DNA from 4 places in the Neobacillus oceani genome. Region 3 is predicted to be linked to each of the others. Evidence: predicted binding sites of a transcription regulator. Region 3 holds the regulator's gene; each other region holds the start of a gene.
The links. Region 3 encodes Rex, which represses fermentation and respiration genes when NADH is low (regulators of the CRP and FNR family bind a similar motif). Its sites were predicted from a motif close to TTGTGAAATATTTCACAA; they were not measured.

Region 1 (7,803 bases), 910 kb from region 3:
ACATTTATGTATACTTCCTTAACCCCGTCCGATTGCGCGACTCCTTCATTCAAAAGAGCGGTCCCGATTCCCTTTCCCTGAACCTCAGGCAAAAGGTAGATTGCATAAAGCTCCGCCTTTCCCCCATCCCTTACAGGCGAGAAATTCGCAAAACCCGTAACTCTGCCATCCTCATCGGCAACCAGCATTAAAGAGCGTTCCCTCCGCTGTTTCATCCTATCGTCATTGTATGCGGAATTTAAAAATCGTTCCTGCACCTCACGAGGAATAATTCCTTCATAGGTCGCATTCCAGCTCGTTTTGGCAACATACTGCACCTGCTTTGTATCTTCCGAATTCATTTTTCGGATTTTCAACAATAACTCCCCCTATTAGAACCGAAACTCTGTCGATTGGAAAATATATCTATAATAATACCATTGCAATGCTATAATTAGGTAAAACTTTTCAGGGGGATAAGATGCAAAAGCGAGTGTTCGGAAACCGGCCTGGATGGAAACGGATTATTAAAAGGAGATATGCGCAATCCTATTTGGATACTCAGGAGTTCAAAGGCTATGTCACCCTGCTTCATACTGTGGAGGTGGCCTCCCCATTGGTTGTCGATTATGAAGAAAGGCAGGTATGCATCGTGGACAGCGGTTACTTCTGGCTTCAACAGTTTCCTGAGGAAAAAAACCATGCCGTTACAACGATGTTCAATTCCTCCGGTGAAGTTGTCCAGTGGTACATTGACATCTGCCTACAAAATGCAGCCGAAAACGGAGTTCCCTTTTATGATGATCTTTATTTGGATCTCGTCGTTTTCCCATCAGGTGAAGTGATTCTGAAAGATGCCGATGAACTTGATGAAGCCCTGGCGAAAGGGTTTATTAATGGTGCTCAATACGATCTTGCCTGGAAGGAAGCGGAATATCTTAAACGGCTGCTGGCCAATAGCGACTTTCTATTGCTGAAATTGGCACACGATCATAGAGACCTCCTGCTCGAAAAGTTGGAGTAGTTTTGTAAAATGAAGACACTTTCACTTCGGTTTCTCCCTCGAAACTGTCTTCATAATCCAGATGAAGACACTTTCACTTCGGTTTCTCCCTCGAAACCGTCTTCATAATCCAGATGAAGACACTTTCACTTCAGTTTCCGGCTCGAAACTGTCTTCATAATCCAGATGAAGGCACTTTCACTTCAGTTTCCGGCTCGAAAGTGTCTTCATAATCTAGATGAAGACACTTTCACTTCGGTTTCCGGCTCGTAACTGTCTTCACTTCCCCATAAACTGTTTCAGCTGCCTTCTATTCTTCAATACTATGATTTTATCATTGTAGAACGAGTAGTTTTTAAAGAAATTCGGCTTCCCGTTCTGCTCAAAGTACCTGTTCCATTTGAACATCTTAAGGAAGATTTCGTATGTAACTTTATAATGTGCCTTTTCGCGGCCAAGTTTTTGCATTATGAATCTCTTGATAATCCTGTATGTCCTGACTGAATATGCGGGGTCGAGAAAAACAATGGCGTCCGCCTCCCGGAAGCTCCCTGCTGTCCATTCTTCATTATGTACTCCTTCTATAATCCAGGCTTCCGATTTCAAAATAGCATCCAGGTATTCCGCCCGCTCTTCCTCAGTCCTTCTCCTGTCCCCAGCCGGGTCCCTATCCCATACAACATTGTCCAGTTCATAATAAGGGATATTCCATTCCTCAGAAAGCTTGCGTGCCAATGTCGTCTTCCCACTTCCAACAGAGCCTATGATGCGAATCTTTTTCACAGCACTTTCCTGCAAAAATCTCACCACCTAAATGTTTCTTATTGAAAGGCCTGTCACCTAACAATCTTTTAATTCATGTTCACTTTGAGCCTATTATAATGCATTCCCATTCCTACTAGTCTGAATTTTCTTTAAATGTATATAACTGTCATGTTACTATTTATAAAAGGAATTTGCACTTGGAGGGATTGTCTTGAAAACTGCTTCTAACACTTTGATGGTTTCACAAGAGGTAATTGTAAATGCATCGCTTGATCTCGTATGGTACGCGTGGACACTTTCTGACAGGGTATCGGCCTGGTTTGCTCCGGAGGCGGTGATTGAACCGAGGATTGGTGGCGCGTATGAACTTTATTTTATTCCAGGCAATAAAGAAGGCATGAATACGAGAGGCTGCAAGATTACCAACCTTGTGAACAAGAAAGAACTTCATTTTACATGGAAAGGTCCCGACCAGTTCGCAGGCATTATGAACGATGGGGATAATTTAACAGTTGTGAAAGTTAGCCTGGAGGAAATCGGTCCAGAAAGAACGAAGGTGACGGTCGAACATACCGGCTTCAAGGCGCATGAACAATGGACGGAAGCACTTCAGTGGCATAAAATGGCCTGGTCTGGCGTGCTTGGCAGCCTTAAATCCGCAATCGAAACCGGTAAGGGCGATCTTTGCTGCCAGCCAGAATAATGACTTTTAAAATTTCAGCTTGGCTTTTCAAGCAAAAAGAACTAGGCATTCATGGAGGTACATATGGAAATCACAATTCGGAAAGCAACTGTCGAGGATGCCGAAGCAATTGCCAAGGTTCACGTCGCGAGCTGGCAAACAACCTATAAGGGCATTATGGACGAAGGATTTTTGCAAAGGCTGAGTGTGGAGAAGCGAAAGGAATTGTGGCTGAACAACATTCCGCGTGAAGAAAATATCGTCCTGGTCGCGGAATTGGATAGCGAAATCGTCGGCTTCGCGGATGGGTCGCCTGTAAAGGAAGGCGAATACCCCGGCTACGACGGCGATGTCACGTCGATTTACTTTTATGAAAAGCATCAGGGGAAAGGGTTTGGAAAGAAACTCCTGAACAAGCTCCTTGATGAGTTCAGGCAGCAAGGCTTCACGAGCGCTATCGTAAAAGTTCTTGAGGACAATGCGGCATGCAAGTTTTATGAAGCCCTTGGGGCAAGGCGCATTGATGAAAATATAATAGAGGTCGCAGGAGGAAAAGCGAATTTGCTTATTTATGCCTGGGACGAACTTTAAGGTTCAATCATCACCGTTTACAATATTTTTAAAAAAGTGGTTTAAAGCGGTTTCCTCCCGGGTATAGAGATAATGTAGCTTCACAGAACAGGGATAACCGGGAAGTGTGAAGGTTGATGGTAACAGTACATTGACGAATGTTAATGTGGATCGGTTATCGGACTGTTGTTGTGATTGCCTACTTTGGAGAAAGATTTGCTTTCTCGGGCGACGGCAAGTGTTCGCCAACAGTATATTTAGCAGTAGCTGCTAAATTGGGGCAGGGTTTGACTGCTGAATAGGGCAAGTCTCACTCCTCAAATTCCCCTACAGAGGGGATGGAGAAAGCCTGTACCCGAGCCGGTAGAGGCTTTTTTCATTGTAAAAATAGTGTGGCCGCAATTCAATCATGGATTGCGGCCTTTTTGTGTTCATCGCTTTGTTCTGGATTATAGACTTACCGTTTCCATTTGTGACCATTGTCACATCTTCGTCAAGAAACTTTGTCTAATTGTTGAATAAACTGGAAACCCCCTACCGATACGTTAAAAATCGGATTATGATAACAGTGTAAACAACATAATTAAATTTTTAACGAAAAGGGGAATTATCCATGTTTAACTCTTTCTTAAGAAAAAATAATATCGCCGCCGCACTTCTCGCTGTCTTACGTATCTATCTTGGCTACATGTGGCTATCTGCCGGTTGGGGCAAAATCACTGGTGGCTTTGATGCTGCAGGATTCCTGAAAGGCGCTGCCGCCAACCCGGTCAAAGGCCCGGACGGAATCGTCTACGGCTGGTATGTTGACTTCCTGAATGCCTTCGCGATTCCAAACGTCGAACTGTTCAACGTCCTGATCCCTTGGGGTGAATTCCTTGTCGGCCTTGGCTTGATTCTCGGATGCCTCACTTCTGCGGCAATGTTCTTTGGCCTTGTGATGAACTTCAGCTTCATGCTTGCAGGCACAGTAAGCCATAACCCAACTGACGTCCTGATGGGCTTCATCATCCTTGTCGCAGGCGCCAACGCAGGCAAATACGGCCTTGACCGCTATGTGCTTCCTTTCATCAACAAGACTGTTTTCAAAAAAGAAGCCCGGCTTCAAGAGTAGGTCATTAGCCTAACTACGAAATAAAAGCTACCCCAATCACAACTTGAAAATTTTATAAATAATGCCTGCTTATTGAATTTCAATAGCAGGCATTTTTTTATTTCCGGATGGTATTACTAGACTATCCAGTTGAAAACCATATCAAAAATTCCCTATAAAGTCAACCAAGTTGACAATATTTTTATTTCGTGATATTATAAACTTAGTTGACAAATATTCCGAGGTGAGCAAATGTTTTCTATTGGAGACTTTATGATTTATTCCGCACACGGCATTTGCAAGGTTGATGATATTTGTGAAAAAACAGTGTCAGGCATTACAAAGACTTACTATGTGCTGCATCCTATCGACAGTATTGGCCACTTAACGATAAGCAGTCCCGTGGATAACGATAAAGTGGCTATGCTGGAACTTATGAGTAAAGAGGAGGCGAATGAACTCCTTGAATCATTCCAATATCCTGGAGTAAAATGGATTGAAAACCCCAATTTTCGTTATAGGCAATATAACGATATAGTAAATACGGGCAATCGAAAGGAAATTGCCAAAGTTGTAAAGACACTGATGCAAAAAAAGCTGGATGCTGAACTTCATGGTAAAAAACTTTACGAATCAGACCGCAAGCTGCTGGAACATATCCAACACGTCTTATTTAAAGAATTGGCTATATCGCTGGAAACTACAGTTGAAAAAGTACATGATATCGTAATACAGTTTGTTAAGCAATCAACTAAAAAAAGAATGCCATTGTAAATGTTCCTGGCATTCTTTTTTGTGGTCTAATTTCCAATGATTTTATATCTTCCAATCGAGCTTTAAAAGATTTTTAAGTTCCTCTACCTTCTCCGCACCGATGTTCTCTGCGATTTTGTTTACAAGCTGGGCCTTAAGGGCTACGATTTTTTCGTAGCATTCTTCACCTAAAGGAGTTAGCTGGATACATTTCTCTTTCCTGTTGTTTTCTGCATTTCTAATTTCCACTAAACCTTTTGCGGAAAGGTTTTTTATAAACTTATGGATCGCCTGGCGGGAAATTTCCACATTCTTTGTCACATACGATATGGTCGGCTGTTTTTTATAAATTCTGGCCATGATATACCACTCAGAATTTGAAATATAAATCTCGCTATTGTCGTTCCAGGCTTTTCCCAAAATGCTTCTGAGCAAGCTATGCCGCTCGCTGATTAAATCTATAAGATCCAAATTTTCCAATTCAGATTTTGAGTTCAAGGGATTCACTCCATTCACCGTCTTCGCCCCTACTATACAAAACCGATAATTGGTTGTCAAACTGGTTTACAACGATCTTGCATCCATTTTTAAGCGGGCAGCTTTCGTAACAGGGTCTGCTGTACCCCCCCATACGACCGGCTGCCAAATATCGTTTCACGATTAATAAGCGTTCAACTCCGCTTTTATGAGGCCATTTGTGACCAATGTCACATCTTTGTCAAGAAGCTTTGTCTATTTGTTGAATAAACCGGAAACCCACTACCGATAGGTTAAAAATCCGATTATGATAACAGTGTAAACAACATAATTAAAATTTTAACGAAATGGGGAATTATCCATGTTTAACAAATTCTTAAGAGAAAACAAAATCGTTGCCGCTCTTCTCGCCGTTCTTCGGATTTATCTTGGTTACATGTGGCTGACTGCAGGCTGGGGCAAAATCACTGGAGGCTTTGACGCTGCAGGATTCCTAAAAGGCGCCGCCGCCAACCCGGTCAAAGGCCCGGACGGAATCGTCTACGGCTGGTATGTCGACTTCCTGAACGCTTTCGCGATTCCGAACGTCGAACTGTTCAACGTCCTGATCCCTTGGGGTGAATTCCTTGTCGGCCTTGGCTTGATTCTCGGATGCCTCACTAGTGCCGCAATGTTCTTCGGTCTTGTGATGAACTTCAGCTTCATGCTTGCCGGTACAGTTAGCCACAACCCAACTGACATCCTGATGGGCTTCATCATCCTTGTCGCTGGCGCCAATGCTGGCAAATACGGCCTTGACCGATATGTGCTTCCTTTCATCAACAAGACTGTTTTCAAAAAAGAAGCCGTGCTTCAAGAATAGGCTGATACTAAAATAATGAAGAAAAGGCTCTTCCATGCGGAAGGCCTTTTTATTTACTCCACCGGGCTCCACCCATCGCTAACAGACCCATGCTTTTTTTTAGCTTTCGCATGAGTCCGGCAGCTTCCTATCTACTTTTCCATCCAGCAAATCCTTTAAAGTCGTGCTGTCGAGTAATTCGGCAACCGTATCCCGGATCAGCGCCCACAAAGGCTTCAACAGGCAGCCTTCTTCCAGCGGGCAGCTTTCGTACGAAGTGATGCTGACACACCCCATTGGCGCCAGCGGCCCTTCCAGGTTGCGGATGACGTGGCCAATCACAATTTCACTCGGCTTTTTGCTCAGTTTGTATCCACCATTAACCCCTCTTTTGCTTTGGACGTACCCATTTCGTTTCAGCTGCAAAAGGAGCTGCTCCAAATAATTGATTGGCACAAGTGTCTTATCAGAAATCTCCCCGATTGGAACGAGTTTATCATCATTTCCCCCTAAACAGATGAGTGCCCGCAGCGCATATTCCCCTCTGCTTGACAGCTTCATTGTGGCACGCTCCTTCTAGGCATTCGGACTATTTTTCCCAATTGGTTAGAACCAACAATTTTGTCCGTACATACAGTAGGTTACAAACCTGATTAGATTAGTCGACAATTAGAGAATGCCCTTTTTCATAAGTCTATTCAGGACATTTTTAAAAAGGAGAGATTTTTTTGAGGAGGCTAATTGTTCTGGCTTTGATTGGATTGGCCGCCCAACTTGTGGACGGTTCACTTGGCATGGCTTATGGAGTAACTTCGACCTCATTGCTCCTGATGTTCGGGATTGCCCCAGCTGTCGCATCCGCATCCGTCCATATGGCGGAAGTCGTTACAACCGCTGCCTCGGGCGTGTCGCATATACGCTTTGGCAATGTTGATAAGCAGGTTGTTTACAGGCTGATCATCCCAGGTTCCATTGGCGCATTCATTGGCGCCTGCTTTCTGGGAAGCATACCCGGCCATCTCATTAAGCCGTACATCTCTGTTTTTTTACTTATGCTCGGCGTTTTTGTCCTTTACCGTTTCCTGTTTAAATTCAATCCCTCGAAAAAACCTGCCAAAGGCAAGTTCGGGAAAAAATTCTTCATTCCGCTTGGTTTCATTGCGGGCTTTTTTGACGCGACCGGCGGTGGAGGCTGGGGCCCGATTGCCACGCCAGTCCTGCTTACAAGCAATCGGATGGAGCCAAGGAAAGTTATCGGGTCGGTCGATACAAGCGAATTCGCCATTGCGGTTTCTTCCACACTTGGATTTCTTTTGACATTGGGCTGGTCCACGATCAATGTCCAGTGGGTGCTTGCCTTAATGATTGGCGGGATCATCGCCGCTCCTATTGCCGCCTGGCTTGTTAAAATCATTCCCACCAATCTGCTTGGGACTCTCGTGGGAGGCATCATTATCCTCACGAATATCCGGACATTGTTCGGTGCTTTAGATGTTTCTCAGTCGATTGCACAGTATACGTATTTTGGGCTCATCTTCCTTTGGGCCGCCTCTGTCATTGCTGTGATTTATAAAATAAAGAAGGTCGCTGTTGAGGTTTAGGGATAAGAGAGGATTAAAAGTAGATGACCCCAATCGCTT
Region 2 (7,803 bases), 520 kb from region 3:
AGCTAATCCCAGCCGCAAAGGTTGGCCATATCGGACTCTACCGTGACCCTGCGACTTTGATGCCGGTTGAATACTACGTGAAGCTGCCAAGCGATGTTGAGGAGCGTGAATTTATTGTCGTCGATCCAATGCTGGCAACAGGCGGATCGGCCATCGAAGCAATCAATTCCCTGAAAAAGCGCGGAGCCAAACATGTGAAATTCATGTGCCTGATTGCCGCCCCTGAAGGCGTGGAGGCTTTCAAAAACGCTCATCCTGACGTTGACATTTTTATCGCTGCCCTTGACGAGAAACTGAACGACCATGGGTATATCATCCCTGGCCTTGGCGATGCTGGCGACAGGCTTTTTGGAACAAAATAATTTTCGAAAAAAACCGAACGGATACCAAATCTGTTCGGTTTTTGCATGTAGCGAGAAAAATATGACTGGCGAAATGAAAAGCCAGATAGGAGGGCAGCCATATATTAAAGATGCCGCAAAAATCGCTGCGGATCGTCGAGAAAATCCTTTGTCAGCCGGACATGCTCTACATCCCGGTAATCCGTTTTCGTAAATTCACCATCATCCAGTGTGTAAATATCGGCTCCCGGTATGGCCATCAGCATGGGGGAATGGGTAGCAATGATGAATTGCCCGTTTTCTTTTACCATTTCCAGAATCAACGATATGAGCGAAAGTTGCTTGATGGGGGAGAGCGGCGCTTCCGGTTCGTCGAGAATATACAGTCCATCGGGGCGGAACCGTGCCTGGAACAAATCAAGGAAGCTTTCTCCATGAGAGCGGACCTCAAGCCCCTCCCCATATAATTGTTCAAGTTCATAAAGCGTGCGCGCGTAGGGCAATACTTCCAGGCTATAGGGATCCCGTTCCTTGATTTCCCGATAGGCTTGCCGCGACTCTGCTTTAATTTCAGCGAGCTTTCTGGAATAGGTGATGAAATCATTTGCCCTGAAGAAAAAGCCATTTTTTGTCCGGACACTCCACGAGAGTTTCAGCTTCTGCCCAAGCTCCCGGGCCGGCGCGAGAGCCGGATCGGTATCAATCGGCTCGCCTCCAATCAGGATGCTGCCGCAATTTGCCGCAATTGCTTCAAGGAAAGTCGATTTTCCTGTCCCATTCTCTCCAACCAAAATCGTAACTGGGTTTTCGAATGCTAATTCCTTGAAATTTTTAATTAGCGGCAGGTTGAATGGATAATGACTTTCCTCTATTTTTTTTGTAAAGGCCACTTTTCGTAAAAGAACCATGTAATTCCGCCTCCAAGCATTGTTGCTTTTTACAATAGCAAAAAGCACCCAGGATGGCGAGGACATTCTATCTTTTATGAATAGTCTGAGGTATCGAATAGAATGACATTTTTATTCAAACCCTATCAGAAAAAGGACAGGGTATATGAAAAAACTAATAAGCACATTTATTATTGTATTTCTCCTCCAACCGGGTACCGAGGCGGCTTGGGCATTAAAAATCCCCCCCTTACCGGAAATGAAACCCCAAGAAGTGAAAAGAGGTATTTTGATCCTGAAAGAGCCTGCTTCACAGGAGGTGGCAAATCAGGTTTTGCGAAAATTTCCATCTATTAAGGTGCGGCATATCTATTCAGAGGCTTTGAATGGCTTTTCAATCGAGGGAAAGCTGGAAGAAATCAGGAAGCTTGAAAAAGATTCGAATGTGGAGTCGTTCTCCGAATTGCAAACTTATCGTATCGAAGAAGAATTGTCGGGTCATGGGAATAGCCATAAAGGCATCCGGCCGATTCCATCCAACAAAATAAACGTCAATCTAAAACAATTACAGGGAGGCTTGGATACAGAAGAGATTCAAGCCAATGGAGCGGCAATGATTGGTGCGAATAGGCTCCGTGGCTTTTTTGACAGGAATGGCAAAAGGCTGACCGGAGAAGGAGTGATAGTGGGCGTAATTGATACCGGAGTAGATTATACACATCCGGACTTAAGAAGAAATTATGGTGGCGGCAAGGATTTGGTCGATAAGGATGAGGATCCGATGGAGACAAAGGAACCGGGGGAGGCAGCGACAATCCATGGTACCCATGTCGCGGGCATTATCGCAGGTAACGGAAAAATCCAGGGAGTGGCGCCCCGTGCAACCATCAAAGCATATAGGGCGTTGGGGCCTGGCGGAAAAGGGACGACTGAACTTGTACTCGCTGCCATTGAAGAAGCGATCAAAGATCGGGTGGATGTTCTGAATTTATCTCTTGGAAACGCCGTCAACGGGCCCGACCTTCCCGTCTCAACCGCGCTAAACCGAGCCGCGGAAAAAGGGATTGTCCCTGTTGTTTCATCGGGGAATTCAGGCCCAGGCCAATGGACGGTGGGAGCACCGGGAACGGCCACCAAAGCCATTTCCGTCGGTGCGTCGACGCCATTCATGAAGGTTCCCACTATTATTATAGAAGAAACAGGAAAAAGAATTCGGATTGAAAAGATGGCAGGCTCGGGAAAGTGGATGCCGGGGCCATTGGCTGAAATTGTGGACGGCAAGTTTGGCAGGCCGGAAGAATTAAATGGCGTAAGAAATAAAATTGCCGTCATCAAGCGTGGAAAAATTACCTTCACGGAAAAAGTGAAACATGCCCTTGCGGCGGGAGCAAGAGCAGTCATTATTTATAACAACACAAAGGGTATTTTTTACGGCAATTTGGAGGAATCCGTTCCTATACCAGTGGGGACGGTGTCAGCGGCGGCTGGCAATCAGCTGTTAAGAAGCGGGAGACCCGTTAGAATCGAGCTAATTGATGATAGTGACAGGCTTGCGGCTTTCAGTTCGCGGGGACCTGTCACCGGAACATGGGAAATCAAGCCGGATGTGGTAGCCCCGGGGGTGGCGATTACAAGCGCGGTTCCCGGCGGTTACCTTGCTCTCAATGGGACGAGCATGGCAGCTCCACATGTCGCGGGAGTGTGCGCTCTCCTTAAACAGGCGCATCCCGAATGGGAGCCGGCGGAAATGAAGGCCGCGTTAATGAATACAGCTATTGTATTAAAAAATAGCCATGCCCAGCCGTACAGGACATTTGAACAGGGGGCTGGAAGAATCCAGGCCGACAAAGCAGCCGCTCCGGCGACACTTGTGCTTCCCGGCTCGCTCACTTTCGGAAAAATTGCCAAACCAATTTGGAAGGCATCACAAAACAGTAAACTGATTGTTAAAAATGTGAGTGGCAAGACAATACGCTATTCGTTTTCGATTCCCCCTCAGGATGATGGGCTGGCCTGGAAACTGCCTCTCCCCTTTACCTTGGGTACCGGTGAAGAGAAGAGGGTGCGTGTGACAGTGACTGCAGACCCGTCCGTTTATAAAGGGAGGATTGTCGATGGGGCATTGTTGCTACAAGCTGATGGTAAGCCTATTCGAATTCCTTTTATCCTCGCGCTTACCGAACCGGACTATCCAAGGGTGATGGGATTCGCCATGGGGGAGGGAGACAGGCCGGGAGTTTTCCGCTATGAGGTTTACCTACCTGGCGGTGCGGATGAATTCGGCATCGCGCTTTTCCGCCAAAACGATTTCCGATTTGTGGGCTTCCTTGATTATGGGAGGAAGGTCGGCAGGGGGATGCTGAAACGGGAAATCAATCCAGTAGTCCTTCCGGAACCGGGAATTTATATTGTAAAAGTATTTGCGAGAAAAGCGGGAAAAGAGGATTTTTTTGAAACGACCGCCCAATTTAATTGAAAGAAAACGGCTCCTAGAAAAGGGAGCTTTTTTGTTTTGAAAAAACGAACAAAAAAAGAAGGAATTTAGCGCTGAAAACAGATGAAAAAAAAGGCTTTTTGTTATGGAACACAAGATTCACTTCACACATAGTGAAAACGCTTCCAATTTAAAAACCTTCCCCTATATGCGGTTTCTGGCGAAAAAAGTCGTTTCCCCCCTATGTTTGTGAATAGATTAACCGCATTTGGATTGACAATAACAGGGTGCTATTGTATGCTTACAAAGGGCATAAAATGATAGGGTTTACATAGCATTCCTGGGGAAATGTTGCACATTGAAACAGGATTTTTTCATACATATTTTTTACGATGTTTTGCCCGATTTCCATTCTCGAAGCAGGGGATGTAACCGTATGCGAAGGAACGACCGAACCCCATTCCAGGCAATGGCGCTTATGTCGGGAATCCTTGCCCAGTTGGCCGGATCCGTGCTCATCGGCATTTTTGCGGGCAGGTGGCTCGACGGCAAAGCTGGGACGGAACCGCTTTTCCTGGTCGTTGGGCTTTTCCTCGGATTGGCGGCCGGAATCTACGCCATGCTCCGCCTCGTTAAGCAATATTATTCAGGAGACTAACATGATATGTCCGATTTAAGGGCCATTTATTTCCGCGTCAGAAGATACCTCTATTTTTTACTTTCATTATATGTACTTGGCTGGGGATTTACCGCGCACAAACCTATTTTTGCCGGACTCGTTTTGGGGACAGCCTGCAGCCTGTTCAATTTGTGGCTCATGGTAAGGAAAACAGACAAGTTCGGCGATGCTGTGATGAAGGGCAAAAAGGTGCGGTCACTCGGGTCTTTCAACAGAATGGCCACTGCTGCCCTTGCGGCAATTATCGCGTTGAAGTACCCCGAACAATTTCATTTAATCAGCGTTGTGGTGGGATTAATGACATCCTATATTGTCATTATGATAGATTTTTTAAAGCAAGCCTTTTTACGCAAATAGCAAGAGAAGCGAGGTGAATACTATTGCATCATGAAAATCCTATAGTGGGTCCGTTTTTTGGTCTGTATTTCAACATGGCGAACATTCTGATGATCACAATCGCGTCGTTAGTTGTGTTCCTCATCGCAGTCCTGTCAACACGCAGGCTGGCCATGAAGCCTACTGGAATGCAAAATTTCATGGAATGGGTCATGGACTTTGTCAAAGGCATTATCAATAGTACGATGGACTGGAAAACTGGCGGAAGATTCCACATCCTCGGAATCACCCTAATTATGTATGTGGCGATTTCAAACTTTCTAGGTCTGCCGTTCTCAATCGTCTACAAAAATGAACTGTGGTGGAAATCCCCTACCGCAGACCCGGTCATCACACTGACCTTGGCGACGATGGTTGTCGGACTGTCACACTACTACGGCATTAAAATGAAAGGGGCCGGAGCTTACGGCAAAGAATTCTTCAAGCCGTTCTGGTTCATGTTCCCAATCAAAATCATTGAGGAATTTGCGAATACCCTCACGCTTGGCCTGCGTCTCTATGGTAACATCTATGCCGGGGAAATTCTCCTCGCTCTTATTGCCGGAAGCATGGCAACCGGATTTTGGGGGAGTTTGGCAGCAGTTATCCCAATGCTGGCCTGGCAAGGATTCTCTGTCTTTATCGGCGCCATCCAGGCGTTTATCTTCACAATGTTAACGATGGTTTATCTGGCCCATAAGGTCAGCAGCGACCATTAATATATACCTGTTCATTATATGGACAAAAAAATAAACTTATTCACCATACATTAAGGAGGAGCTTTTAAATGGGTTCTATAGCAGCAGCAATTGCAATTGGATTGGCAGCACTCGGTGCAGGTATCGGTAACGGTCTTATCGTTTCAAAAACAGTTGAGGGCATTGCCCGCCAGCCAGAAGCTCGTGGTATGCTTCAGACAACTATGTTCATCGGGGTTGCGTTAGTTGAGGCGATTCCTATCATCGCGGTTGTTATCGCGTTCATGGTTCAATAATAGCTGGGCATTGTTCAATAATGGCGAAGATCATTCCATAATGAACCTTCGCCATTGCTTTATGCCCTGTTTTTATGTTGGGTAAACCATAGAAACATCCATCAGAAGTAATTGACTTGTAAACTATTTTCACATACACGTATCCGGGGCTATCTCCGGAATGACTCTTGAAGGGAGTGACTCGAGGGTGTTGACAAGCAGTTTTGTTTTGGGTGCGGCAGAGCCCCTATTTAACGGCGGGGATATTCTTTTCCAGCTCGTCATGTTCATTGTGCTGATGGCACTGCTCAAAAAGTTTGCATGGGGTCCATTGATGGGCATCATGAAAGAGCGTGAAACACATATTTCCAATGAGATCAGCCAGGCTGAAAAAGCGAACCAGGATGCCAAAAAACATCTTGAGGAGCAGCGTGAACTTTTAAAAGAAGCGCGCCTTGAAGCACAAGGCCTTATTGAAAATGCCCGAAAACAGGGCGATGTCCAGCGCGAGGAAATCATTTCGATCGCCCGCGCCGAGGCAGACAGGATCAAGGAATCCGCAAAGCTTGAAATCGAACAGCAAAAGGAACAGGCTGTCGCGGCTATCCGCGAGCAGGTTGCTTCCCTATCCGTCATGATTGCCTCGAAAGTTATTGAGAGGGAATTGGGCGAACAGGATCAGCAAAAGCTGATTGACGAATTCATTCAAGAGGCAGGAAGAGGCCGATGAGCACATCGATAATCTCCAAGAGGTACGCGCTGGCATTGTTCCGTATTGCGAAGGAACGTGGCCTCCTCGACGCTATTGAAGAAGAAATTCGCGTTGTGAAAGATGTTTTTGCGAACAACAAGGAATTGAATGCGGTTCTGAACTCCCCGAGGCTTTCTTTGGATCAAAAGAAAGCGATTGTTGAGGGCGCTTTTACGAACCTTAACCCATATGTCCAAAATACCCTTATGATCCTCATTGACCGCCATCGTGAAAATGAAATTCCCGGAGTGGCGGATGGATTTATCGAGCTTGCCAATGATGCGAGGGGCATAGCCGAAGCAAAAGTTTACAGCGTCCGGCCATTGTCGGACGAAGAGAGCATCGCGCTTTCAGCTTCTTTTGCGGCAAGGGTTGGGAAAAATGCTCTCCGGATTGAAAATATTGTTGATACCGACCTTCTTGGCGGAATCAAAGTCCGGATCGGAAACCGAATTTTCGATGGCAGCCTGCGAGGCAAGCTGGACCGTCTTGAACGTAAACTATTGACCTAAGATTTGTAGATAGGGGTGAAACTCATGAGCATCAAAGCTGAAGAAATCAGTGCGCTGTTAAAACAGCAAATCGAAAACTATCAGTCAGAAATTCAAGTGAGTGATGTTGGTACAGTCATCCAGATTGGTGACGGTATTGCCCGTGCTCATGGCCTCGACAATGTCATGGCTGGGGAACTTGTTGAGTTTTCGAACGGCGTTATGGGGATGGCACAAAACCTTGAAGAAAATAACGTCGGTATTATCATACTTGGCCCTTATACGGAAATTCGCGAAGGCGATGAAGTACGCCGTACAGGGCGCATCATGGAGGTTCCGGTAGGCGAAGCGCTTATTGGCCGCGTCGTTAACCCGCTAGGCCAGCCAATCGATGGCATGGGCCCAATCCATACTACTAAAACACGTCCAATTGAAGCGGTCGCCCCAGGGGTTATGGACCGTAAATCCGTTCATGAGCCGCTCCAAACCGGGATTAAGGCGATTGATGCCCTTGTTCCTATCGGCCGCGGACAGCGTGAATTGATCATTGGTGACCGCCAGACTGGTAAAACAGCTGTTGCCATTGATACAATCTTGAATCAAAAAGGCCAGAACATGATTTGTATCTATGTTGCAATCGGACAAAAAGAATCGACAGTCCGGAACGCGGTTGAAACGCTCCGTAAGTACGGCGCGCTTGATTACACAATCGTTGTAACCGCATCAGCATCCCAGCCGGCGCCGCTTTTGTTCCTAGCTCCATACGCGGGAGTATCAATGGCTGAAGAGTTCATGTACGAAGGCAAGCATGTCCTTGTCGTTTACGATGACCTTACAAAACAGGCTGCCGCTTACCGTGAACTTTCCCTTCT
Region 3 (7,803 bases):
TGGAAGGAGAATTCTTTTTAAGCCAAAGGGTTACAGATACGAGAGATTATGTGAGGAGTTTTTTTATGAAGATCTTGGCAATTGATACGTCCAATTATCCGCTTGGCGTTGCTGTTGTCGACGGGGATAAAGTCGTCGCAGAATACATCACAAATGTGAAACGGAACCATTCGGTAAGGATCATGCCTGCCATCGATTCCGCCATGAAGGAAGCTGAATTGAGGCCAGCCGATTTAAATAAAATTGTCGTTGCCGAGGGGCCTGGTTCCTATACAGGGGTGAGGATAGGCGTGACGATCGCTAAAACATTGGCGTGGACACTCGGCATCCCGCTTTCCGGAGTGTCCAGCCTTGAGGTGCTTGCAATGGCTGGGCGGTATTTCAATGGCTATATTGCCCCTGTTTTTGATGCCCGCAGAGGCCAGGTATATACAGGGCTATATAAATTTGAAAACGGCCAATTGGGAGTGGTCGAATCTGACCGCCTTGTTTTGATGAGTGACTGGGCAGAAAACCTCGCTGGCTTACAGGAGAAAACCTTGTTTGTCGGTAACGATGTTTCTCTGCATTTAGAAGCAATCACTAGTAAAATGGGAGAAAAGGCAGTTATTTCAGCTCCAACCGAAAGAAATCCGCGACCATCCGAACTAGCGCTTCTTGGTAAAAACAAACCTGATGCCGATGTTCATTCATTTGTCCCTAATTATATTCGCCTGGCGGAAGCGGAAGCAAAATGGCTTGAATCAAGGGGCGAATCACATGAGTAACCACACGGCCGACAGCAATGGATTATTTACGTTCCGGTTTATGCGGGAAGAAGATATCGACCAAATCATGATTGTGGAACAGGAATCATTTACTCTGCCCTGGAGCAGGGAGGCATTTTACAATGAATTGCACCACAATCAATACGCTGTGTATATTGTCCTTGAAGATGAAGGCAAAATCATTGGCTATGGAGGGGCTTGGGTTGTGCTGGATGAGGCGCATATCACCAATATAGCAGTCTTGCCTCAATACCGGGGCAGGAAGCTTGGCGAAGCGCTCTTGAAAAAGGTTCTTGACGTGGCAAGGGAGAATGGCGCGGAGACTGCAACCCTTGAAGTTCGAGTATCCAACACGCCCGCCAGGTCATTATACAAGAAAATGGGTTTTCAGGAAGGCGGTATAAGGAAAAAATACTATACCGACAACCAGGAAGACGGAATCGTTATGTGGGTGAAATTATGAGTAAAGATCAATTGATCTTGGGAATTGAGACAAGCTGTGACGAGACAGCGATAGCAATCGTAAGGAATGGCCGGGAAATCGCCGCGAATGTTGTGGCTTCTCAAATTGAGAGCCATAAGCGTTTCGGCGGGGTCGTGCCTGAAATCGCCTCCCGCCACCATGTAGAAGAAATAACAATCGTCCTTGAAGAGGCTCTTAAACAGGCGGAAGTGAAGATGGAAGACATCGATGCCATTGCTGTTACAGAAGGCCCGGGACTGGTCGGCGCTCTGCTGATTGGTGTAAATGCGGCCAAGGCACTCGCTTTTGCCCATCAAAAGCCGCTTGTTCCTGTCCATCATATTGCGGGCCATATTTACGCGAACAGGCTGCTAACGGAGATGAAATTCCCGCTTTTGTCCCTGGTTGTATCCGGCGGGCATACCGAGCTTGTTTATATGAAAGAACATGGGCATTTTGAAGTAATCGGAGAGACAAGGGATGACGCGGCGGGCGAGGCTTATGACAAAGTGGCCAGAGTCCTGAATATGCCTTACCCTGGTGGGCCGCATATTGACCGGCTGGCCCATGAAGGTATAGCTGTCATTCCGTTGCCGCGTGCATGGCTTGAAGAAGGTTCGTATGATTTTAGCTTCAGCGGCTTAAAATCGGCCGTTATCAATACTGTCCATAATGCAGAACAGCGTGGAGAGTCAATTGCACCTGAAGACCTGGCAGCCAGCTTCCAGGAAAGTGTCATTGAGGTTCTTGTTGAAAAAACAGTCCGGGCGGCGAATGAATATGGTGTGGGACAGGTACTGCTTGCAGGAGGAGTTGCGGCCAACAAGGGGCTGAGGAAGGCTCTTGAGGAGGCGTTTGGCAAAAGTGAAGGAATAGAGCTTGTCATTCCGCCATTGTCGCTTTGCACGGACAATGCGGCCATGATTGCGGCAGCGGGGAGCGTTATGTTTGAAAAAGGCATCCGGGGAAGCCTGGCTTTAAATGCAAACCCGGGCCTTGATATTGAAAAATATAATTGACATTGTAGGGCAGCGAAAATATTTCGCAGCCCTTTTTGCTGTGGATAAAAATTTTTCTCGCATTCACCGCTTTGTGGATAAGCACGGGTGTTCCTGTTGATAATGTGGATAAAAACGATGGGTTCTGTGGATAAAGTGGATAAGTCCGTTGATAACTGATATAACAGCAATTTTATTGTGTATAAAAATGTGGAAAAGCGCAGGGAAGCCCCGCGCTTTAGTCAGCAAGTTCCGCCCATTGTTCCATTAACTGATCTAGTTCCTGGCGGGCTTTATCATTTTCAGTGTTAATAACAAGTACCCTTTCGTGGTCCTGATAAACCTCCGGATCACAAAGAAGCGATTCGTTTTCTTCAATAAGCGCTTCGAGTTCTTCAATTTTGGCTTCAATCTCTTCCAGCTTCCGTTTTCGCTGCCGCTCAAGTTTCTTGGATTCCTTATCCTGCTGGAACGTATTTTTGGCGGCAGGAGTTTCGGTAACCGATGCAGAAGCGGCCTTTTCCATCGCTAAAAGCTCAGCCATTTCCTGTTTCTTTTCGAGAAAATAATCATAATCGCCGAGATATTCCACGCAGCCATCCGTTTTCAGTTCCAGAACCTTTGTTGCGATCCGATTGATAAAATAACGGTCATGTGACACGAACAGGATTGTGCCGGGATAATCGATAAGCGCATTTTCGAGAACCTCCTTACTGTCAAGGTCAAGGTGGTTGGTCGGTTCGTCGAGGATAAGGAAATTCGCCTTTTGCAGCATCAATTTGGCCAGGGCGAGGCGCGCCTTTTCACCCCCGCTTAAAGTGGAAACGGGCTTGAGGACATCATCTCCGGAAAAAAGGAAGTTTCCGAGAACTGTTCGGATCTCTTTTTCAGTTTTCAGAGGGTACTCGTCCCAAAGCTCATTCATGACCCGCTTATTCGACCTAAGATTGGCTTGTTCCTGGTCGTAATAGCCTATCATGACGTTTGTACCGTAGTGGATTGAGCCCGCGTGTGCCGGAAGGTTTTTTATAATCGTTTTGAGCAAGGTTGATTTCCCGATTCCGTTAGGTCCGACAAGCGCGATGCTGTCACCCTTTGTGATGGAAAAAGAAAGGTCCGCTGCAACCGGAGCTTCATATCCGACGGCAAGGGCATCAACAAGCAAAACGTCATTGCCGCTTTGCCGCTCGATTTCAAACGAAAAGGTGGCCGATTTTTCATCTCCTGAAGGCCGGTCCATCAGCTCCATCTTCTCGAGTTTTTTCCTCCTGCTTTGGGCGCGTTTAGTCGTTGAGGCCCTGGCAAGATTCCGCTGGATGAACTCTTGGAGTTTAGCCACCTCATCCTGCTGCTTTTCATACTGCTTTAAATCACGCTCATAGTTTTCCGCCTTTTGAACAAGGTAGGAACTGTAGTTGCCAACAAACCGGTGGATTTGCCGGCGGGACAATTCGTATACCTGATTGACGACCTTGTCGAGGAAGTATCGGTCATGGGAAACAATGAGAATTGCGCCATGATAATTTTGCAAGTACAACTCAAGCCATGAAAGTGTTTCAATATCAAGGTGATTCGTGGGCTCGTCCAATATAAGGATGTCGGGTTTCCCTAGCAGCAGCTTCCCGAGCGCCAGGCGTGTTTTCTGGCCGCCGCTCAGGCTTGAGATACTTGTTGAATAATCAAAGGTATGGAAGTTGAGTCCATGGAGCACGGAACGGATATCCGCCTCATACTGGTACCCCCCCATCTCCTTGTATCGGACCTGCAGTTCGTCATAATCCTTTAAAACTCTTTCGTATTTACTGGAATTGCCGATAATGGACGGATCCGCCATTTGCCCTTCCAGTTCCCTTAACGAAGCCTCAAGCTTACGGACTGGTTCGAAAACCTTCAACATTTCATCCCAAATCGACAAGGAGGATTCGAGACCCGTATTTTGCGCGAGATAGCCGATGGTAACATCTTTCGGTTTAATGATTTCGCCGCCATCATGTCCGATATGGCCGGCGATTATTTTGAGGAGCGTCGATTTCCCCGCGCCATTCCTGCCGACCAGGGCAACGCGGTCCCTGTTTTGGAGCTCAAGCTTTATGTTCGATAAAATTAATTCAGCGCCATAGTATTTTTCAAGGTTATTCACTTGAAGCAAAATCATTCTTTTCACCCCATTACTATCTAGAGTGTAACCCATAAGGGGTTGCTCGGCAATGAGTGAACCATCCTCCAGGTATGGTTTTCCGCTGATGGTTTAAGCTCGTATGACAGGGGAAAAGGAGCTAAATATGACAATTTTTTAAAAATATTGGGACTTAATCTCGTGAAAAGCTAAAAAACAATGGAACATATGTGAAACATGGAACAAAGAGCATACACAATTACCTGAAAATAGTGTATTATTTTTATAACTCATAGAACTGAACTATAGGGAAAAGGTTAGAAAAACGGCCAGGGCCCCATTCGGGAAAACGGGGTCGATCTGCCAGGTTGTTCCGTTTTTGGGAAAGGAGTTTTTAGGATGGCTGAATTTACGCATTTCAATGAAGAGGGCAGAGCAAAAATGGTCGATGTCAGCGATAAGCCGGAAACAGCCAGGACGGCAATCGCCCGCTCAAGCATAACTGTAAATCGAGACATTTATGAAAGAATAACGAATAATGAGATGAAAAAGGGTGATGTGCTGGCGGTGGCCCAGGTAGCCGCTGTTATGGCAGCAAAGAAAACATGGGAAATCATCCCAATGTGTCACCCCATCCCGCTGACAGGGGTAGACATCACTTTCAGGTGGGAAGAGGAAGAAGCAGGACATAAGCTGATGATTTCTGCTTCAGTTAAGACGAAAGGAAATACTGGCGTGGAAATGGAAGCGCTAACTGCTGCTTCCATCTGCGCATTGACTATATACGATATGTGCAAAGCCGTTGACAAAGGAATGGTAATCGGGCCTACCTATCTTGTTGAAAAAACAGGCGGCAAGCATGGCGATTTTAAACGAGAACAAGAGGTCCAGTAAACAAGATTTCCCGCGAATGGCCAGGGGCCTGCGAGAAAAATTAAACCGGGGCAGGGGATCAATGGTGACTGAAACAATGAAAATACCGCAGGCAACCGCCAAAAGGCTGCCGTTATATTACAGATTTTTAAAGAATTTGCATTCCTCTGGGAAGCAGAGAGTTTCATCCGCGGAACTTAGCGAAGCGGTTAAAGTCGATTCGGCTACAATCCGAAGGGATTTTTCCTATTTTGGAGCCCTTGGCAAAAAGGGCTACGGCTATAACGTAAACTACTTGCTTGGGTTCTTTCGGAAGACGCTTGATCAGGATGAGCTTACAAAGGTCGCCCTTATCGGGGTAGGAAACCTTGGGACTGCCTTTTTGAACTACAATTTCCTGAAAAACAATAATACAAAAATCGAAGTAGCCTTTGACGTTGATCCCGATAAAGTGGGGACGAAAATTGGCAACGTCCCAATCCACAGCCTGGATGACCTTGAAGCGTACCTGAACAATGACAATGTTACGGTAGCGATTTTGACCATACCTGCTTCCGTTGCCCAGCCGATTACAGACAGGCTCGTTAAAACAAATGTGAAAGGAATTTTAAACTTCACGCCTGCGAGGCTGAATGTCCCGCGCTCCATCCGGGTCCATCATATCGACCTGGCTGTTGAATTGCAGTCGTTGATTTACTTCCTGAAAAATTATCCCGGAGCGGACTTTTCCGAAGAAGCAGAAGAAGCAAAAAAGTGAGCCTAAAAGGGGCTCACTTTTTTTGAATTCGTTTTAGCTTGTAATGTAAACCGATCATCCTTATGCCCGCCCCGAAATCAAAGGTGGCCAAAATAACGAGGAGATAGGAAAAGAAACCCCAGCCTTCGTCCCTTACGCTCCCAACTGCGAAATATGTAAACAAAATTCCGAGTAGGAGGTACACGATGCCGGAAAACAATGGTGATTGCCTCATAAAAACCCTCCGATAAAGTTTTGCATCTGTTCTGCTTCACGCAGGAATCTCTCAATTTCCTCACGGTAAATACTCTGCATCAAAACAACGAGCGTATTCATTATGACGTGCGCAATGATCGGAACAATGATCCGGTTTGTCCGGACATAAAGGAAAGCAAATGTGAATCCAATTGCCGAGTAAATCAGGATATGTTCAAATTCCATGTGCGCGGCTGCGAAGATAACGGAACTGATCAATGCGGAAACAAAGAAATTAAACCGCTTGTGAAGGCTGCCGAAAATGATTTTTCGGAACACGATTTCCTCAAGGATGGGGCCGATGACCGAACTGATGAGAATCACCGCGGGGAAATTGTCAATCATCCGCATGATTGAACGGGTGTTATCCGAACCCATTTTAATCCCAAGCATTTGCTCCACTATGGCGGCGGCCCATTGCGCGAAAAGGGCGAGGAAAATTCCGCCGACGGCCCATGAGATGGACTGTGGCAAATTTGCAGCGTTCCTGTTTTGAAGCGAGCTGGCCATTTCTTTTCGCAGGAGGAACAACGTAATCAGGAATGCCGACACAAAGCTGATTATCAGCCAGTAATTTAAGGCATACATCTGCGTTTCCTGGGGACTGTTCCCCGCGCTGGCAAGGACGATTGCCAAAAGGGGGACCCCCACCAGGCTCGAAAGCTGCATGACGATATATACAATAAGAATCCAACCGTATTCACGTTTCAAAATGGCAAGCTCCTTTATACTTTTTGCATCACTTTTCATTCTACTCACAAAGGCAAACTTATTTCAATCATGAAACCTTCCTGTATAGCCTTTGCCAAAGCGGACATACTCATAAGGTTGATTTTTTTTAAAAAAATTCATGCTTCGTGCTTGCAAAAAAAACGGGTTTTCATTATTATAATAATTGTGTTAGCACTCACCTGAACAGAGTGCTAATAAGCGACTACATAAAACCATTTGAGGAGGTTGTTTGAATTGTTAAGACCACTTGGCGATCGCATTATCATTGAGCTTGTCGAGTCTGAAGAAAAGACTGCAAGCGGCATTGTTTTGCCTGACACTGCAAAGGAAAAGCCGCAGGAGGGCAAAGTTGTAGCAGTAGGTTCCGGCCGTGTTCTCGATAGCGGCGAGCGTGTAGCTCCGGAAGTATCTGTCGGCGACCGTATCATCTTCTCAAAATATGCCGGCACAGAAGTAAAGTACCAGGGAACTGAATACCTAATCCTTCGTGAAAGCGATATCCACGCCGTTATTGGCGAATAATTGCCTGAACTCAGGGCACATACCTAATTTTATCTGACTTGAGGAGGTTTTTGAACTATGGCAAAAGACATTAAGTTCAGTGAAGACGCGCGCCGCTCAATGCTTCGCGGTGTAGATGCTCTTGCAAATGCTGTTAAAGTCACGCTTGGGCCTAAAGGGCGCAACGTTGTTCTTGAGAAAAAATTCGGTTCACCGCTTATCACAAATGACGGTGTTACAATCGCGAAAGAAATCGAGCTTGAAGACGCATTCGAAAACATGGGTGCCAAGCTTGTTGCCGAAGTGGCAAGCAAAACAAACGATGTTGCCGGTGACGGTACAACGACTGCGACTGTCCTTGC
Region 4 (7,803 bases), 820 kb from region 3:
CTTTTTGGAAACATGGTGACGCGCATCACACCTGAGAACTTTTTTCAATCGGAGCTTGATTTTGCCAATAAACGTTCACATTCCTTATTTGCCATCGAATGGGGTTTCGGCTACCCTTATAAGGGAGATGTATATATTGTTAAGGTACTGGAGATGATGGCATGGTTGAAATGAGGAGGCCGATAGCTATCGGCGAGGCTGTGAAGCGGATTATGGATTGCAGGCAATCGGGTAATACCGAATTCATATCAATTAATGAGAGTTATGGCCGTTTTCTTTCAGAAGATTTGGTCGCCACGAGCGATGTCCCCCATTTCACACGGGCCCCGTATGACGGGTTTGCTGTCCGATCAGTCGATACACAGGAAGCAGGGCTTGACAATCCCGTTGAATTTGAAGTGATCGACCATATCGGGGCTGGCCAAACGACTTCAAAAGTGCTCGGCGAAAAACAGGCTGTCAGGATTATGACCGGAGCGATGATGCCGGAAGGGTCCGATGCGGTCATAATGCTCGAACTCGTCAAAACGGCGGAGCGCGATGGCAAAAACTATATGACCATCAAGCGGAAAATCAAAAAGGGCGAAAATGTCTCCTTTCAGGGAGAGGATGCAAAAGAAGGGGAAGTGCTTGTAAAAAAGGGCACGTTTATTAATCCTGGAATCCAGGCAATGCTCGCGACATTCGGCTATGCGAACGTACCGGCTGCAAAAAAGCCCGTAGTCGGCCTTTATGCGACAGGCACTGAGCTATTAGGGGTGGACGAGCCGCTTGTACCAGGAAAAATACGGAACAGCAATTCATATATGATTGCCGCCCAAATTGAACGGGCCGGAGGGAAAGTGGAGTATTTCGGCAGCCTTCCCGATGATTTCGATACGTGTTTTGAGGCTGTCAAAAATGCGCTAAATAAAGTCGACATGCTTGTGACAACCGGTGGTGTTTCGGTCGGGGATTACGACTACCTGCCGGCCATCTATGAAAAACTGGGAGCGGAAGTTTTGTTCAATAAAGTGGCGATGCGACCAGGGAGCGTTACCACGGTTGCTGTACATAACGGCAATCTTCTGTTCGGGCTTTCTGGGAACCCTTCCGCCTGCTATGTAGGATTCGAGCTGTTTACAAGGCCGGTCATCAGGACAATGCTCTGTTCCGAAAGGCCACATTTGCGTAAGGAAATGGCAGTCCTAGATACTGATTTCCCAAAAGCTAACCCGTTTACCCGATTTGTCCGAAGCACCATTTCTTTCAAGGAAGGGCGGCTGTTCGCCACGCCAAGCGGGCTTGATAAATCCAATATTGTCATGAGCCTGGCCGGTGCGAATTCGCTGATGATTTTGCCCGGGGGGACGAGAGGGTTTGAAGCGGGCATGGAAGTTGAAGTGCTTTTGCTTGAAGACCAGGAAGGGAGCGAATGGCCATGGTAAGGCCATTCGTTTTTCAGCTCGCAGGGTACCAGAACAGCGGGAAAACAACCCTTGCGGAATCCATGATCCGGCTGCTTAAAGAGGCGGGGTTGTCTGTTGCATCCATGAAGCACCATGGGCATGGAGGCAAGCCCGACATTCCGGAGGGGAAGGATTCTAGCAGGCATATGGCAGCAGGTGCCGACGCAGTCCTCGTTGAAGGCGGTGGAAGGCTTGTCCTCCAGGCGGAAAAGAAATTATGGGCGCTTGAGGATCAAATAAACCTTCTTTGTGCGTTCAACCCTCATGTGATTTTAATCGAGGGGTATAAATACGCCTCCTATCCGAAAATCATCCTGCTCCGGAACAGTGAGGAGGACAAACGTTTACTTGAACTAGAAAATATCATCGCAGCCGTGTACTGGGATAATGAGCCAAAGGTCAATGCTAAATACCCGCTTTACCCACTATTGGACAAACAAACCCCTGGCTCCCTCGCAAAATTAATACTTGAGAAAATCGAGTGCCAGGATCCGCAGAAATAACTGATGGGGTCTGGCACCTTTTTTCATTACTTTGGAAACAACTCGAAACAAGTTATCGTAATCCAGCTTAAGCGCCTAGCCCCTCGAGGTCTTAAGCCGGTTCCCTCCGGAGGGCTGGCCCGTCCTCGGAAATGCCCGCATTTCCTTCGTGCGTGGGCGGATTCAGGGATGTCATTCAGTGTCCTGCGGGCCCCGTCTTATGCTTGTCGGGGCTGACCAAGGCGCTTACGCATTTTGTTTGTCAAGAGAACTTTTTTCGACAAGAGTTACTTTTGTCACTGAATTGTCACGTTTCCTTCGTTAGAATGGGAGATGGTTGTGGATTTTAGGGGGTTGATGGGATGGAGTTGTTACAATGGTTTGTCTGGCTTGTCTATCCTTATACCGTAGCTGCGGTTTTGGGGATGGGCATTGTATGGCAATATGATACTCAGGATCAATTTGGGAATATGCAGCGGAAGTCGGGGATGATTTTGAACAGGATTGTAAAGATGCTCTGGCTGCTGACGACACTAACCGGGGTCGGCTTAATTGTGTTTAATGGCGCAACAGGTGAATTGGCGGCCATGGCCGGGTGGATGATTGGCTTTTTGCACTTTAGCCCTAATATGGAGATTTTGAAACACGCTTCGTTATTAATGCAGATCCATGTGATCTTATTATTTACTTTTTTGCTGTTTTTCTCCTTCACTAAATATGTTTCAATCGTTTTTAAACCAATTCATTTATTGAAAACGTTTTCTTTCGGCAAGGAAAAACAGGGAAGCCATGCCAGTTGGCGAAGGGTTTAATCGATGTTGCCATTTTTGACACTTTTACGCTTCAATATGTGATGCATTTCACTTTGCTGCATTTTCCGTTCCATTATAGTGAAGGTAAGATGCTAAGCAAGAGGTGTTGAAAATGAAACTATTTATGCCAAAACAACATGGCGCATGGGCGATGGCCATCCTCCCATTCTGGCTAGGGGCTATCTCCGGCGGTTTTCTGTGGGAGCACATTCCATTCTTTTTCGGCTGGCTGTTGCTTTATTTATCAACGTATCCCATGCTTCTCCTTTTCAAAAGGAAGAAACTTCGCTTTCATACAAAATGGACGCTAATCTATCTTGTGCCGGCTATTTTTTTGCTGATGTTTCCGCTTTTGGAGCGGCCGTCCGTTGCATGGTTCGGAGTAATGATGCTTCCGTTTTTCGCAATAAATGCCTTTTTTTCGTCGAAAAATAATGACAGGGCCCTACTGAATGACATTAGCGCGGTATTTGCCTTCTCCCTAGCCGGAATTGCAAGTGCGTACTTGAATACCGGAAAAGTGAGCGGAGAAGCGTTTCTCGTTTTTACCGTTTCATCTCTTTTCTTTATCGGCAGCACATTTTTTGTGAAAACGATGATCAGGGAAAAACGGAGCATCCATTATAAGTGGATATCCTGGTACTACCATACGATTGTTGCGGCGGTTTGGCTCGCTTTTGGGCAATGGCTTGTTGCTCTCGCTTTCCTCCCAAGTTTAATGCGCGCCATCGGTTTTTATGGAAAAAGCCTTACGCCGAAACAAATTGGCATTTATGAAATTATTAACTCGGCGATTTTCTTCACCCTCATCGCCATTTGGCTAATAGTAACATAAAAAGGGAGAACCAAATACGCAAATATAAAGCCTGCCGGGCTATTGCACACGGCAGGCTTTTCTTATGGAATAGTGCCTGAACGGCGCTTACCCATTTTTAATCTATATTGCAGATTTCCTTCGGACAGTTTTCACAGTCGATTTCCTTTTTTAAATAAGCGAGCTGATGGATAGTGATGATTCCTTTATTGATTGAAATGACGCCTTTTTTCCGTAACTCGCTCAGAAGCCGGTTCACGACCTCACGGGACGTTCCGCAAAAATTGGCAACTTCCTGGTTTGTAAGGAGAAGGTCGATCAATATACCGTTGCTTGTCTTGACGCCATAGCTGTTCGCCATTCGAATCAATGTTGAATAGAGAGCGCCCTTTTTCCCGTGAAGCACAAGATCGCGGAATTTCGTATGTGTTTTCCTGTAATGCTGGCTCATCCATTGCATGAATTCTAATGCGAGCGCCTGTTCACTGGCAAGCTTTGCCTCAAGGGTATCTTTCATTATGACAGCAACTTCACCGCTTTCGGCCACTTTGGCACTTAATAAATTTCTTGGAGTCGAGCAAAATATATTCAATTCCCCCATCAAATCGCCCTCGGAACAAATCCTTAGAGTCAACTCTCTTCCGTCAGGAATAATTTTGCTGATTTGAACCAAACCGCTTAAGAGGACGTATATCTTTTTTGACGGTGAGCCTTCTTGAAAAAGAAACTGCCCTTTTTCAATTTTTTGAATATGATGGGTATACTTGAGCAATTCGGTCAGTTTTGCGGGCGCACCTGCATAGGATTGCATGTTAGCCACCTACTTTCTACACAAATTCTGCTGCTATCAAGGGGCAAATGTAATTTATTACTATAATTATATTGCTAACGAAGGAAAAAAACTATAGAACTGGATGAAGGTTCATACAAAAGTCATATTCGACATTATTTCTCGGGAAATAATGACAAAATATCCCCTTAATCAGCGGGTAAAGGAGTGGAATAATAAAGATAGGGGGCAGTTGCGAATGTCCCCTGATGTTGGAAGGAGGAAGGTAAATGGGACAAAATCGTCAGTTTAACCCAGGCCAAAAAGCGCCTAACAATGGTACTTATATTGAAATTGGCGATACTGGGAGCGGGGTAATCAATCCTAGGAAAATCTATCTAAAAAAAGGGCAGCCATTTCCGGAAGCTTCCAATCACGAAAGGAAATGGTCGTACACGAGAAAACCGTAGCCCCATAGGAAATAGAAAAAGCCATCCATCCCGGGTGGCTTTTACAGTCTTGGTGCTTATCTTTCATTAATTTTCTGAGCGGTGGGTTGAACGGGAACTATCCAGGGTATGGAGTTGTAATAGACAAATTTCTTTAAACAGAAATCATATTGCCTTTTTAACAGCTTTAGCCTGGGCGGCCCCGAATAAACAATGAAAAAGGTCATCCTGTTCGGGATGGCCTTCAACGTTTTTTAATGATTGTCCACGGGTTCATTAGGAATGATTGATGGTACAACGAGGATTAAAATGGTCGTCAGTACACCCAGTACCGCGGCTAGTTTAAAGTCAAACGCAACACCAATCATCGACGTTACCACATAAGAAAGCATTTCCACTAAAAGCAAAACCCAAAACAGAGTCCAGAAGTATTTCATACCGTCACCTCATAGCGTATTATCTTTCTCATCTTATCATATAAGGAAAAAAGAAGAAACGCAAAAAGGAAATAACGAAAAGGATAGGAAGGATGGAATTGAGGAAACACCCCAATTCATTCTTTGCTGGTTTACATACACTAATACTGGAAAATGGCAGAAGGAGTTTTCGTATGGATAACAGAAATTTTCAACTTGGGAATCAATGGAGCACTGTCTACTACCCTGTAAAACCGTCCGGCTTTGGTGTATTAATTCTTGGCGATGAAAGGCATTTTGTGGATGATGAGTCCAGCTTCTGGAACCAAAATGCCGGGAAACGGGAAATCCTCTCCAATCTTCGGGAAGCGGGCTATACGCTATTTACATCAAATCTTTACGGAAAGCACTGGGGTTCACCAAAAGCTGTCCTGCTTGCTACCTTGCTTTATGAAATCGTCATGAAAAATGAAATCCTCAATCCAAAAATCCACATACTCGCAGAAGGGATGGGAGCTTTGGCGGCGCTGAAACTAGCCGAAGAATTAAAGGGGAATATCCGATCGATTGTGCTCATCAATCCAATCTTGTCTCTCAAGTACCACATGGAACAGGAAAGGGAACACATATTTTTTTATAAAAAGGTTCTTGGGGAAATAGCCGAGGCCCATGATGTGGACAGAGCAACGCTGGAACGTGAAATAAAGGAGGAAAGCCTTCCTGAATTTGATTTCGGCGCCCCAATAAGGATTTTTCATATCCTGACAGGCGGGAGGGCTTACAAAAATGCGCGGGCCTGCAAAAATCTCCTATCCACCCTTCAACAGAAACCCCCAATCACTGAAACGTATATGCTCCCTGAAAAAGCGGGCCAGCTTGGGATGGAAATAGCAAAGTTCATGTCGAGGCATGAAAAGTTCCTTTAGCCTTTCATTCTTTTTTATCGTGAGTTGGACTGCTTCTTTTACCTAGTAGGACCAAAAGAAGATAAGAATGAACAATGGTGAAATTTCCAGCCCCGCCTGCATAGGATACTATGAGACCGGGCTGGAAGGAGGGAGATTGATGGGAGGAGTTTTGATAATTGGGGTATTTGAGCGGCTCGGCTTTCATCTGTGCAAAAGATTGCTTGATATGGGTTATGAAGTCGGTGGAATATCCTTGAATCCCTCACCCGATGAAACCGAGGAAGACATGGAACTTGAAATCGGGAGGAACAGCAATTTTGAAAAAATGCCCATAGGTGCTGTAGAAACACATTTCAATAGAGATAAAGTGGTTGTTTTTTCCTTATACGACCTATATACGGAGGGGAAAATTCCGCCTTCCCACACAGAAAGCCTTGGCAAGAAATTGGAAGAGCTTATTCGCTTGAATCATCATTGGCCATTGGTCGTGCTGCTGTTGCCCAATGGGCTAGGCCAACGCAGCGGGGAAGAGCAAAACATTAAGGCGATAAGGAAAGCTGCCGATCTTGCCGAGGCTTCGGCTGAAAAGGTATTGCGGGTAATCTTGCCGGTCCCAGGCACTCCCGGGAAGGATTTGGAGCAAACCGGAAAGAAGAACACGGCTAAAAAAGCCCGCACGCTGCCTACTGCCGGGGAAGAAGGGCCGGATTGGGATAAAGCCGCTGAATGCATTGCGCTAATGATCGACAAAGGCGATACGGGAACTCGCATACTCGAAGGAATTTACCCCACTCTTAATGGGCGGGGATGAACAACCAACTGATTTTTCCACTATTAACTGGCGGGTATTCCCCCAATAATGAGAAGTTCCCCTTTTCAACAGCAGAGTATGCCCCCAAACGATTTGAAGTTCACGTTTGACTAATCAACCCAGCTTAATAATAGAAGCAGCTGCCATCAACGGCAGCTACTTCTTTTTCCAGAACTGCTGGATGTAAGGATAAATATCGGCAAAAACTGGCCTAAGCTGGTCCGCCAGACCTACCATCCCATCAATGATCTCCATCAGCTGCATATAATTGATGGAGGTTCCCCCGGGAGGAGGCTCTGTCCCTTTCATACCATTTGGTAATTCGCCATTATCCCAGCCCGAACCGAACATCATCCGGGTAAAAGGATCGCCTTGGCGGACTCCCCGATTTTGATTCCCGTCCATTTTTCCCCTCCTTCCAAAACCATTCTCACTTCCACTATATGAAGGGAAAATGTAAAGGGAAGGTATACTCAATGGGCTATCCGGCAAATAACTATTGCAAAGTGCCTTTTTTATTTGATAAAATTAGTACCAAGTCATAATATTTGATAATAAAGCTACCATGATTATTTTATACAATAAGGAGATGGCCACGATGCGAGCTGGCATAGTTGGTTTAGGAAAATATGTCCCAGAAACCGTTGTAACGAATTTTGACCTCGAAAAGAGGATGGATACGTCCGATGAATGGATCCGGACGAGGACTGGCATTGAAGAGAGAAGGATTGCCGGGGAAAATGAAGATACATCTCATATGGCTTATGAGGCTGCACGGATGGCGATTGAGGATGCGGGAATAGCTCCATCCGAAATCGATATGATTCTCGTTGCTACTGTAACTCCCGACAGGCCGTTCCCTTCCGTTTCCTGTATGCTCCAGGAAAGGCTTGG

Region 1: the regulator Rex is predicted to act here: its motif matches at 3,470-3,487, upstream of V1499_RS05810 (DoxX family membrane protein).
Region 2: the regulator Rex is predicted to act here: its motif matches at 4,004-4,021, upstream of V1499_RS21635 (AtpZ/AtpI family protein).
Region 4: the regulator Rex is predicted to act here: its motif matches at 2,779-2,796, upstream of V1499_RS05330 (YwiC-like family protein).

Annotation. Positions count from the first base shown of each region.
Region 1 covers NZ_CP143543.1:1,154,438-1,162,240, reverse strand. The annotation lists gene V1499_RS05835 (GNAT family N-acetyltransferase) at 1-341, opposite strand, end outside; gene V1499_RS05830 (DUF402 domain-containing protein) at 461-1,003, shown strand; gene V1499_RS05825 (AAA family ATPase) at 1,262-1,780, opposite strand; gene V1499_RS05820 (SRPBCC family protein) at 1,959-2,450, shown strand; gene V1499_RS05815 (GNAT family N-acetyltransferase) at 2,514-3,020, shown strand; gene V1499_RS05810 (DoxX family membrane protein) at 3,613-4,113, shown strand; gene V1499_RS05805 (CarD family transcriptional regulator) at 4,345-4,866, shown strand; gene V1499_RS05800 (MarR family winged helix-turn-helix transcriptional regulator) at 4,909-5,361, opposite strand; gene V1499_RS05795 (DoxX family membrane protein) at 5,684-6,184, shown strand; gene V1499_RS05790 (RrF2 family transcriptional regulator) at 6,284-6,724, opposite strand; gene V1499_RS05785 (sulfite exporter TauE/SafE family protein) at 6,892-7,764, shown strand.
Region 2 covers NZ_CP143543.1:4,306,042-4,313,844, reverse strand. The annotation lists gene upp (uracil phosphoribosyltransferase) at 1-362, shown strand, start outside; gene V1499_RS21645 (AAA family ATPase) at 467-1,249, opposite strand; gene V1499_RS21640 (S8 family serine peptidase) at 1,395-3,704, shown strand; gene V1499_RS21635 (AtpZ/AtpI family protein) at 4,099-4,320, shown strand; gene V1499_RS21630 (ATP synthase subunit I) at 4,327-4,698, shown strand; gene atpB (F0F1 ATP synthase subunit A) at 4,722-5,435, shown strand; gene atpE (F0F1 ATP synthase subunit C) at 5,504-5,710, shown strand; gene V1499_RS21615 (F0F1 ATP synthase subunit B) at 5,898-6,419, shown strand; gene V1499_RS21610 (F0F1 ATP synthase subunit delta) at 6,416-6,952, shown strand; gene atpA (F0F1 ATP synthase subunit alpha) at 6,977-7,803, shown strand, end outside.
Region 3 covers NZ_CP143543.1:245,250-253,052, forward strand. The annotation lists gene tsaE (tRNA (adenosine(37)-N6)-threonylcarbamoyltransferase complex ATPase subunit type 1 TsaE) at 1-85, shown strand, start outside; gene tsaB (tRNA (adenosine(37)-N6)-threonylcarbamoyltransferase complex dimerization subunit type 1 TsaB) at 66-767, shown strand; gene rimI (ribosomal protein S18-alanine N-acetyltransferase) at 760-1,230, shown strand; gene tsaD (tRNA (adenosine(37)-N6)-threonylcarbamoyltransferase complex transferase subunit TsaD) at 1,227-2,249, shown strand; gene V1499_RS01410 (ABC-F family ATP-binding cassette domain-containing protein) at 2,467-4,383, opposite strand; gene moaC (cyclic pyranopterin monophosphate synthase MoaC) at 4,744-5,238, shown strand; gene V1499_RS01420 (redox-sensing transcriptional repressor Rex) at 5,300-5,974, shown strand; gene V1499_RS01425 (YdiK family protein) at 5,988-6,188, opposite strand; gene V1499_RS01430 (lysostaphin resistance A-like protein) at 6,185-6,919, opposite strand; gene groES (co-chaperone GroES) at 7,175-7,462, shown strand; gene groL (chaperonin GroEL) at 7,520-7,803, shown strand, end outside.
Region 4 covers NZ_CP143543.1:1,064,872-1,072,674, forward strand. The annotation lists gene glp (gephyrin-like molybdotransferase Glp) at 162-1,427, shown strand; gene mobB (molybdopterin-guanine dinucleotide biosynthesis protein B) at 1,415-1,951, shown strand; gene V1499_RS05325 (respiratory nitrate reductase subunit gamma) at 2,293-2,742, shown strand; gene V1499_RS05330 (YwiC-like family protein) at 2,855-3,577, shown strand; gene V1499_RS05335 (Crp/Fnr family transcriptional regulator) at 3,675-4,367, opposite strand; gene V1499_RS05340 (YjzC family protein) at 4,616-4,795, shown strand; gene V1499_RS05345 (YjzD family protein) at 5,029-5,211, opposite strand; gene V1499_RS05350 (hydrolase) at 5,385-6,116, shown strand; gene V1499_RS05355 (hypothetical protein) at 6,256-6,909, shown strand; gene V1499_RS05360 (hypothetical protein) at 7,066-7,314, opposite strand; gene V1499_RS05365 (beta-ketoacyl-ACP synthase III) at 7,508-7,803, shown strand, end outside.